Regions from separate parts of the Shewanella sp. Choline-02u-19 genome, predicted to be linked through region 1. Evidence: predicted binding sites of a transcription regulator. Region 1 holds the regulator's gene; the other holds the start of a gene.
What was found. The regulator MetJ, encoded in region 1, represses methionine synthesis genes. The targets are predictions, from matches to a motif close to TAGACGTCTAGACGTCTA.

Region 1 (5,122 bases):
CGTGCGCCGTTAAATAGCTCTATCCAAGCTTCACCAATATTGCCGACACCCAAGAGCAATACGCCAATACGTTTACGCGGGCCAGCACATCGACGATGCACTTTTTGAGTCAATAAGTTCACCTGCGATTGCGGCACTAATGTCACCAAGCTCATGCCGTCATTAAACAGCGGGCGAGCATTACGGCTGAGTAATCGAGCAAAGCCACGACGATAAAGATCCGCATCGGCACTCACTAACGCAACCAGACCAAAATCATCTCTAATTTGAACATCAGTAATACCGAGCGCTTCGCGATTAGCATCGAGCAACGCTTGAACTTGCTTCTGATTCTCAAGGGTAACGGTTAATTCAACCCGCTTTTTCGCAAGCGACCAATGCGCTAGCGGATAAAGCCCTGAATCAGTTAGCAAACTTAACAATGCAGATAAAGCCCCATTCAACTGAATGTTAAACAGTGACACCCGGTTTAGATTAGTCACCACTGGCGCACTGGCTGACGAGCTTTTAGGCGCTATCAGCGTAAAGTCGGTATGTGATGCATAACTTGAGCGAACAGCAAGACTCACTTCAGTATCAAACAAGGGTTGCAAGGTACGATTGTGCAATACTGGCGAACCTAAATGCGCCAGACGATTGGCCTCGTCTAACGAAAGGCTGCTCAATAGCTTGGCATCATTAATCTTATTCGGATCGGCGTTAAATACACCCTCAACATCGGTCCAAATCGTCACCCGTTCAATATCCGCCAAACTGGCAATTAGCGTGGCACTAAAGTCAGAGCCATTACGGCCTAATAACAAGGTATCGCCCTTGTCATTGGCACAAATAAAGCCAGTGATAATGAGTCGTTCATTTGGATGAGCTGCAATGAGTGTTTGCACTCTTTGACGCGAGTCTTGCAAGCGGATCTGCGGCACTGCGCCTTCATCAGCAATCAGTAAGGTACGCGCATCAACATCAGATGCAGCCACACCAGACTCTCGTAATAACGCCGCCAGTAAACGGGACGACCAGCGCTCACCAAAACTCACCACTTGGCTACTTTGGTAATCGTTGATAGATTCTATAGACAACAAGCTGATCAGTTGCGCTTTATCGTTTGATAGTCGCTCTCTAAGCGAGCGAGCTTGCTCATTCGACAATAACTGTTCGATCAGCTTTTGTTGAAAACTAATGAGTATTTGTAGCTCTTCCTGCCATAACTGCTGAGTCGTGCTCAACTCAAGTAATCGATACAGAAAGTTAGTGCTTTTTCCTGCCGCAGAAACCACGACAAGATCGTCACTGTTACCATGAGTCAGGAGAATATGTGCAACGCGACGATAGCAGTCTGCGTCAGCTAAACTGGAGCCACCAAATTTATGTAAGTGACAGCGTGCCATCTTAAACCCCTTTAATTAACAAACGACAGCTGCATTGAGTGCAGCTTCAATATCGGCAACAAGATCGTCAGCATCTTCAATACCAACTGAAAGACGAATAAGGGTGTCTTTAACCCCTGCTTGTGCGCGTGCCTCAGGATCCATCGCTCGATGCGTCATGGTTGCAGGCACAGCCACTAGACTTTCTACTCCTCCGAGGCTTTCTGCAACAGAGAAATAATTAAGATTTTTTAAGAAAGCGACTAACTGTTCCTCCCCGCCTTTTAGCTCAAAGCTGAGCATGGCACCAAAGCCTTTTTGCTGCTTGGCAGCAATTTCATGACCAGGGTGATCTTTAAGGCCGGGGTAATACACTTTCTCTACCGCGCGATGACGGGTAAGAGTAGCAAGGATCCGCTGCGCATTCGCCTGATGTTCACGAATTCTCACTGCAAGTGTTCGAATTCCGCGCAATGTTAGATAACTATCAAATGCACCGCCGGTAAGCCCCAAGGTATTTGACCACCAATGCAATAATTCGCCCAGTTCAGCATCTTTCGCCACCACGGCACCGCCGACAACATCACTGTGGCCATTGATATATTTTGTGGTCGAGTGAATAACAATATCAGCACCCAACAGCAGAGGCTGTTGCAAGATGGGCGATAGAAAGGTGTTATCAACCACAACAAGCGCGCCAACTTCATGGCTGGCAGCACTGATCGCCGTGATATCAACAACCCGTAACAATGGATTTGACGGTGTTTCTAGCCACACCATCTTAGGTTTGTTAGCAATGGCTGTTGCCAATGCCGCTGCATCGGTTTGATCAACCACTTCAAGTTTAAACTGGCCTTTCTTAGCAAGATTGGTAAATAGACGATAACTACCGCCATAACAATCATGAGGTACCACCAACAAATCATCTGGCCCAAGTAAACTGGTGGCTAAGGTGATTGCAGCCATCCCAGTGCAAGTCACAACGCCAGTACAGCCTTTTTCGAGCTCAGCAATAGCGTCACCCAAGATTGACCGAGTGGGATTGCCTGAGCGGCTATAATCGAAATCTCTTGGATTTTTGTGGCCATCAAAAGAATAATTGGTAGAAAGATAGATCGGGGGTACAACCGCACCGTGTTGGGTATCGGACTCAATGCCTTGGCGTACAGCTACAGTGGCTAGTTTACGCTCGGTCATGTACTACTCCTCTTGCTATATTTTCTTACTAGGGATGTCTGGACGTCTAAATGTACCTAAGCAATTCACCCTAGTCAACCAGTTTAGCCGTTTAGACGTCTAAGCATTTAGAAATCTATTTGCATTTGTCATAAAATAGAGGCAATAATTTGACTGTGCTGCATAAGAGGTTAAAATCTGCCCCGCATTTAAAAATTACAGGTGAGTCAATGACTGAGTGGAACGGCGATTATATCAGCCCATATGCTGAACACGGAAAAAAGAATGAGCAAGTTAAAAAAATTACTGTCTCTATTCCTTTAAAAGTACTCAAGGTGCTTACCGATGAGCGTACACGCCGCCAAGTGAATAACTTACGTCATGCCACCAATAGCGAATTGCTCTGTGAAGCGTTTCTACACGCCTACACAGGACAACCGTTGCCAAATGATGGTGATCTATCAAAAGATAGGCCGGATAGCATGCCTGCGGAAGTTAAACGCTTGATGGATGAGATGGGCATTGAGTGGGAAGAGCTAGAGTAAACCAGCTCAGTATTTGCAAACAAGGATCACAAAGCGGTCCTTGTTTGCATTCGCTCGAGTAAAAAACCAGAAGCCGCGCCCTTCGGGTTCGTTTCTGTGCTGCTATTTTTTTATGACAAAAATGCGTTATGAGCTTTCGCTCAAACCTTGTCATAAAATCATTATTCTTTATTACAAAGACTCGAACAAAAAATAAGCTCGAAAATTTAACAACCTCTAGGTAGCCAAATGTTAGAGCCAAGCACGCTCATTCTCGCCTCAATCATTATATTTTGTGGTGCATTAACACAGAGTTTAATTGGCTTTGGTTTAGCTGTCATCGCAAGTCCGCTGTTATATATTATCGAACCCTCCCTAGTGCCAGCATCAGTCATTATGATGGGATTCTCTACCGCTGTATTGACGCTTTTTAGAGAGCGTGGTCAGCTTGAGTTCAACGGACTGCAGTATGCGCTACTGGGACGTATTCCTGGCGGTATCTTAGGCGCTACGCTTATCGTAATAGCCCCTCAACCTATTTTAGGGCTGGCAATTGCTCTTATCGTTGCGCTCGCCGTTGGCTTTAGTTTGATGAAGTTTAGTATCCCGGTGAACCGTGTAAGTCTGTTTATTGCTGGGATCCTCTCAGGCGTCTTTGGCAACATTGCCGCCATTGGTGGTCCGCCGTTGGCAATATTACTCGCAGGTAAAGATGCCGGCCAGTTTAGAGCAGCCCTTTCAGCTTTCTTTATTTTCAGCTCAATGATTGCTTTGACCATTTTGGGGTTTGCAGGGCTGCTAAAGCTTGAGCATTTGTGGGCATCGTTAATGCTATTGCCCTCAGTCATATTGGGCTATGCCGTTGCAGGCAGATTGGTAGGCAGAGTCGATAAACAAAAAACCAGAGCTTTCACTCTGGTTTTATGTAGTTTCAGTGCACTTATCTTAACGATTAAATCGGTTATCGAACTCAGTTAACTCAGCTATAAATCGATAAATCATGGCGTGTTAGAAGTGATATGAGGTTTGCAATACGCCACCGATGGCTTCATCGCTGCCAAACATCCCAGTAAAGTCTAGGAAAAATGATTCTCCAAAAGCAAAGCCAGAACCAATAGAATAAATGTTAGCCGTTGAATCTTTCATGTCGTGACGATAGCCCACTCGCAATGACATCCAGTCAAATGCACGTACTTCGCCTCCTACGCGCCAATATTGGGTGCCATCAAGTTCTTTAAACTTCTTATTCTCAATTAAATCAACATCGGTAGTGACCGTTAATCGCCTCCAGTCATAAGCAACACCCGCGGTAACTAAAGGCTCAACACTGTAGGTAAACTTTTGCCCTTCAACTTCAATGGTATCGACATCTTGGCTAATCAAATTTCGACCTGATAAACCAAAGACTAAGCCGTTGATAGGTTCAATAGCCACACCGACATCGACATTGAAACTGGTTTCATCGTTACGATATTCAACATCATCAAAGTCGCTGGCAGAGAAGTTGTTCGCGCTAGCGCGATAGTTATAAGTGTCAATGCGTTGGAACTTAGGTGATATACCGACAGAGATCGGCATATTAACGATAGAAAGCGGGAAACTTAACGCAATACCTAAATCAGAAACAGCGCCTCCAATAACTTGACCACTTGACGCTAAGTCTGTCACTGCAGGCGGATTATTGGCATCTAAATTCGCCAGCGCATCAATATCAGATTGAGCAATGTCGGCAACACCAACGGCGCTAACATAACTTTTATAGAAAATGGCCATTGGCATTCTTTGATGCGGAATGGCCACGCTAAAGCCAAGACCAGCACTGGCATAAGCTGATGTGCCTTTTAGTGATTCTAAATCGAGGATCAAATCATCTCTGTAAACATCAATATTGGCACTATTACCTGCATCTATGGCTGCGGCTAAACCATCATAGGAGCTAATAAGAGAGTCGAATTTATCAATCATGTTGTCGCTGTCGGCCATATCAACACCCAATACCGGCATCAGTAATACAGCTGAGTTATCTTTGTGCGCATTTAAACCGAGAAGAGCAGGATT
Region 2 (5,122 bases), on a different contig from region 1:
AGGTTACTTTTGGCACTTCAGGCCATCGTGGCAGTGCCATTAAGCGTAGTTTTAATGAAGCTCATCTATTAGCGATTTCTCAGGCAGTAGTTGATTACCGTATCGAGGCGGGGATCACGGGCAAGCTTATATTGGGTATTGATACGCATGCGCTATCACAACCTGCTGCCATTTCTGTTATTGAAGTTTTAGTCGCAAATAAAGTGACTGTCGCTATTCACGAAAATGACGGTTTCACGCCTACGCCGGTGGTATCGCACGCTATTGTTTGCGCCAATAGCCAGCAAGATAATAGTGTTGCTCATCTGGTCGATGGTCTTATCGTCACGCCTTCACATAATCCACCTCAAGACGGTGGAATAAAATACAATCCACCGCATGGTGGTCCAGCAGAAGGCGAGATCACCGATTGGATCCAAAATAGATCAAATCAGTATTTAGCGAATGACTTAGTTGGCGTTAAGCGGATTGATTATGCCCAAGCGTTGCTAACGGAGTATGTCAGTGCTGAAGACTTCATTACGCCGTATGTAAACGATCTTGCCAATGTCATCAATATGTCGGCGATTGCGGATGCTAAACTGCATTTAGGCATAGATCCTCTTGGCGGTTCAGGGATCCATTACTGGCAGCCAATAGCAGATAAATATGGCTTAGACATTACGATTGTAAACAACAAGGTCGATCCAAGCTTTAGTTTCATGCCATTGGATAAAGATGGCAAGATCAGAATGGACTGTTCATCTCCATTTGCGATGGCCGGTTTACTTCAACATAAAGACCAATATGATCTTTGTTTTGGTAATGATCCCGACTTTGATCGACACGGCATTGTATGTCCTGGCAGCGGTTTAATGAACCCGAATCATTTTCTTGCAGTGGCAATTGATTACCTTGTGACTCATCGTCCTAATTGGACTGACAAGATGGTGATTGGTAAAACATTAGTCTCAAGCGCTATGATTGATAAAGTCTGTGCCATGCATGATAAACAGATGTCTGAAGTTCCCGTCGGCTTTAAATGGTTTGTTGAAGGTCTTGCCAACTGTTCGTTTGCCTTTGGTGGGGAAGAAAGCGCTGGAGCTGCATTTTTACGATTGGATGGCAGCACTTGGTGTACCGACAAAGATGGCTTTATCTTGTGTTTATTGGCGGCTGAGATATTAGCTGTTACGGGCAAAACACCGCAGCAACGTTATCTCGAATTAGAACGCGAGTTTGGCCAGAGCTTTTACCAACGCATTGATAGCCCCATTAGCTTGGATAACAAAGCTAGATTCGCCAAAATTACTGTCGCTTCAATCTCAGCGACAACGCTAGCTAACGATACTATTACCCAAAAGCTGACACATGCTCCAGGTAATGGGGCCTCGATAGGGGGCATTAAAGTGGTCACCGACAATGGCTGGTTTGCGGCTCGTCCATCGGGTACTGAAGCATTATTTAAGCTTTACGGTGAGAGTTTTGTCAGCCAAGAGCATTTACAACAATTGCTTAAAGATGCTGCCATTATTGTTGAGCAAGCATTAGCGAGCTAAATGTATACGGGTAATAATAAAGAGGGCGCTGTTATGGCGTCTTTTTTATATCTGTGGCTTCAATACTCTGGTTTCTGGTTTCTGGTTTCTGGTTTCTGGTTTCTGCGACTGAGGTTATAGAAGAACCATTAGTGTTAAACTTGCCACTTCCCTTTTAATTCCTAATGAATGACCGATACCCAATGTTATGGGTATAACTTGCATCTAGAAGCTAATGTGACAACTGGGTAGGTCGTTCTTAGCTAAGTAATCTTGATGGTAAGTTTCAGCTTCATGGAACTGCTGCGTAGGGACAATTTCAGTCACTATTTGTTTATCTCCCCACTTGCTACTTTTTATCAGTGCAAGCTTTGCCTTTTCTGCTTGGCTTCTTTGCTGGGTATTATGGAAAAATACGCAGCTTCTATACTGGTTGCCTTTGTCTTCGCCCTGTTGATTTAGTGTGGTCGGATTATGATTTTGCCAAAATATATCTAACAATGTTTCATAACCCACTTTGCTAGGGTCAAACTCAATCTGGACAACTTCAGCATGACCGGTATTACCTGCTTTAACGTCACTATAAGAGGAATACAGGTCATTGCCACCCATGTAGCCACACGTACAGTCGGTTACGCCGTCAACTTGCTTGAAAAAATACTCAACGCCCCAAAAACAACCCGCACCGAATGTAGCATAAGCCATGATGACTCCTTAATATTGTATTAGCCGTTTGGATGGCTAGATGTCCTCATTGTGTTTTATCTTTTCAACCAATGCAAGCATAATTTTATCCAGCTGATTACTTGTTGCACTAAGCCTGTAAATTCGTTGCCTTATTAGTCTCTGATTCATGCTAATATTCCATGCAATATCAGCAAAGGGGATAGGTTTGGTAAGGCATACGAGCTATCACTGAGCGAACTGACAAGTATTAAATAAGGAGTTGTTTGTGTTTCACGAATTGAAGCAGTCCAAGGATTTTCTCGCGTTAACCTTAGCGCATCCACAATATCTTCCAGAGAGTTTTGAATTTGACTTAGGTGAGCACACTCACGTACAAGTTTGGGATACTGGCGTTATTGTGTTTGAACCGATACAAACTAAACACAGTAAGGATATTGTGTTGTCCTGTGCAGTTCACGGCAATGAAACGGCGCCCATTGAGCTTTGTAATGGACTCATTACGCAAATTCTGGCTGAAGAAATAAAGCTGAAACAGCGGGTGATGTTTTTAATCGGTAATCCTGCAGCAATCCACAATGGCACACGCTTTATCGATGAAAATCTAAACCGTCTGTTTAATGGGGCGCATTCACGTGGCGATGGCCTTTGTAATCCAGAGCGGGTCAGAGCGCACAAACTAGAACAATATGTTGATAGATTCTACGCCTCTCAATCAGGTCAAAGACAACGTATTCATTACGATCTACATACAGCTATTCGTGGGTCAAAACACGAAAAGTTTGCCATCTATCCCTACCGTCCTGGCCGTAAGTACAGTCGAGAACAGATTATGTTCCTCGAGTCTTGCGGTATTAACACCATTTTATTCCATCATGAACCGACTACAACCTTCAGTTACTTTTCGTCTGAGAACTATCGAGCCGATGCCTTTACCATTGAATTAGGCAAAGTATTCCCGATGGGGCAAAATGACATGACTCGATTTATCGCCATGAAGGAGATGTTGACACTATTGATGACGGGACGAGATTTACAACTGCCAGCATTCGATCTTAAGCGGTTAAACCTTTATCAAGTGTGTCGTTCTGTTAATAAACACTTTGACGATTTTGAATTTAACTTCACTAACGATGTTGAAAACTTTACTGCATTTCCAAGAGGTTACACCTTAGCCAAAGAAGGTGGTCAGGCGGTTAAAATAGAACATGAGTTTGAATCGATTGTTTTTCCGAATGCAAAAGTGCCGGTCGGCCAACGGACCGTATTGATGTTAAAGACGGCAGATGATAGTAATTTGGACTAAATTCATACTGAATAACTGTGCATGTAAACCAATATATACATGCACAGAGGCGCTTAGTTGTCTTTTGAGTGATGGGAAGTATTGAGAGTTAGTTTACGTTAACGTAATGTTCTTCCCGCGTATTAGAATAGATAGATGCTTCTTTCGTCATTTGGAAGCATCATAAATAACAAGAGCACATTATGAGCAACGCAACAACAAATGCTGAGACAGTCCATCGCGTAAGTTTTTTAGATAAAAACTCCATCGCGATCCCCATCCTTAAAGTATTACAAGCCGATGGCACAGCCTATGAAGGCGCGGTATTACCCGTTATAGACGAAGCCTTGGCTAAAAAAGTCCACGATACATGTGTGTTCACCCGAGTATTAGACGAGCGTATGCTGGGAGCACAGCGTCAAGGGCGTATCAGTTTTTACATGACTTGCACCGGTGAAGAGGCTTCTATCATCGGTAGTACCGCTGCACTCGATGACGGCGATGTTATTTTAGCCCAGTACCGTGAACATGCTGCTTTACGCTACCGTGGATTTACCACTGAACAATTTATGAACCAAATGTTCAGCAACGAGAAAGATTTAGGTAAAGGCCGTCAGATGCCAATCCATTATGGTAGCCAAGCATTAAACTACCAGACCATATCATCGCCACTGGCGACCCAAATTCCACAAGCTACAGGCGTTGCTTATAGCTTGAAAATGCAAAAGAAGCGTAACATTGCTATTTGTTACTTCGGAGAAGGCGCTGCATCAGAAGGTGACTTTCATGCTGGCCTCAACATGGCCGCAGTGCTTAGTTCGCCAGTGATCTTCTTCTGCCGTAATAATGGTTATGCTATTTCGACGCCAACGGAAGAACAGTTTGCAGGTAATGGTATTGCCAGCCGAGGACCTGGGTATGGCATGCATACTATCCGTGTCGATGGTAATGACATGTTGGCAGTATTAGCCGCGACGCAGCAAGCTCGCGCTTACGCACTAGACAATAATGCTCCAGTGTTAATAGAAGCGATGACATATCGTCTCGGTGCTCACTCGTCATCAGATGACCCATCAGGTTATCGCTCAAAAGATGAAGAAGCCAAATGGCAGCAACATGATCCAGTGAAACGATTTAAGTTATGGATGATTAACAAAGGCTGGCTCAACGAAAAACAAGATGCCGATCTTTATGTTAAATATCGTGAAGAAGTGCTAGCTGAACTTAAAGTTGCAGAGAAGATCCCGTTACCGCATTTGGATGACCTTATCCAAGATGTGTATGACAAGCCAACGCCAATATTAGAAAAACAATTGGCCGAGTTAAAGACACATATCAAGAAGTATCCAGAAGCCTATCCAAAAAGCGCAGGGAGAATATAAGCTGTGGCAGAGATGAATATGTTGCAAGCCATTAACGAAGCCCTGAGCTCGGAAATGGAAGCTGATCAAAAAATGATGGTATTTGGTGAAGACGTTGGTCATTTTGGCGGCGTTTTTCGAGCGACTTCGGGCCTGCAAGAAAAATTTGGCCGTGACCGCTGTTTTAATACACCGCTAACAGAGCAAGGTATCGCTGGCTTTGCCAATGGACTCGCCTCTAATGGCATGACGGCCGTAGCTGAAATCCAATTCGC

Region 2: the regulator MetJ is predicted to act here: its motif matches at 2,244-2,261, upstream of msrA (peptide-methionine (S)-S-oxide reductase MsrA).

Annotation. Positions count from the first base shown of each region.
Region 1 is NZ_PJBE01000012.1:476,984-482,105, reverse strand. Features, by position in the region: gene CXF83_RS04175 (bifunctional aspartate kinase/homoserine dehydrogenase II) at 1-1,385, opposite strand, end outside; gene metB (cystathionine gamma-synthase) at 1,401-2,561, opposite strand; gene metJ (met regulon transcriptional regulator MetJ) at 2,771-3,085, shown strand; gene CXF83_RS04160 (sulfite exporter TauE/SafE family protein) at 3,314-4,042, shown strand; gene CXF83_RS04155 (conjugal transfer protein TraF) at 4,073-5,122, opposite strand, start outside.
Region 2 is NZ_PJBE01000013.1:1,447,679-1,452,800, reverse strand. Features, by position in the region: gene pgm (phosphoglucomutase (alpha-D-glucose-1,6-bisphosphate-dependent)) at 1-1,538, shown strand, start outside; gene msrA (peptide-methionine (S)-S-oxide reductase MsrA) at 1,743-2,222, opposite strand; gene astE (succinylglutamate desuccinylase) at 2,470-3,507, shown strand; gene CXF83_RS13055 (thiamine pyrophosphate-dependent dehydrogenase E1 component subunit alpha) at 3,690-4,868, shown strand; gene CXF83_RS13050 (alpha-ketoacid dehydrogenase subunit beta) at 4,872-5,122, shown strand, end outside.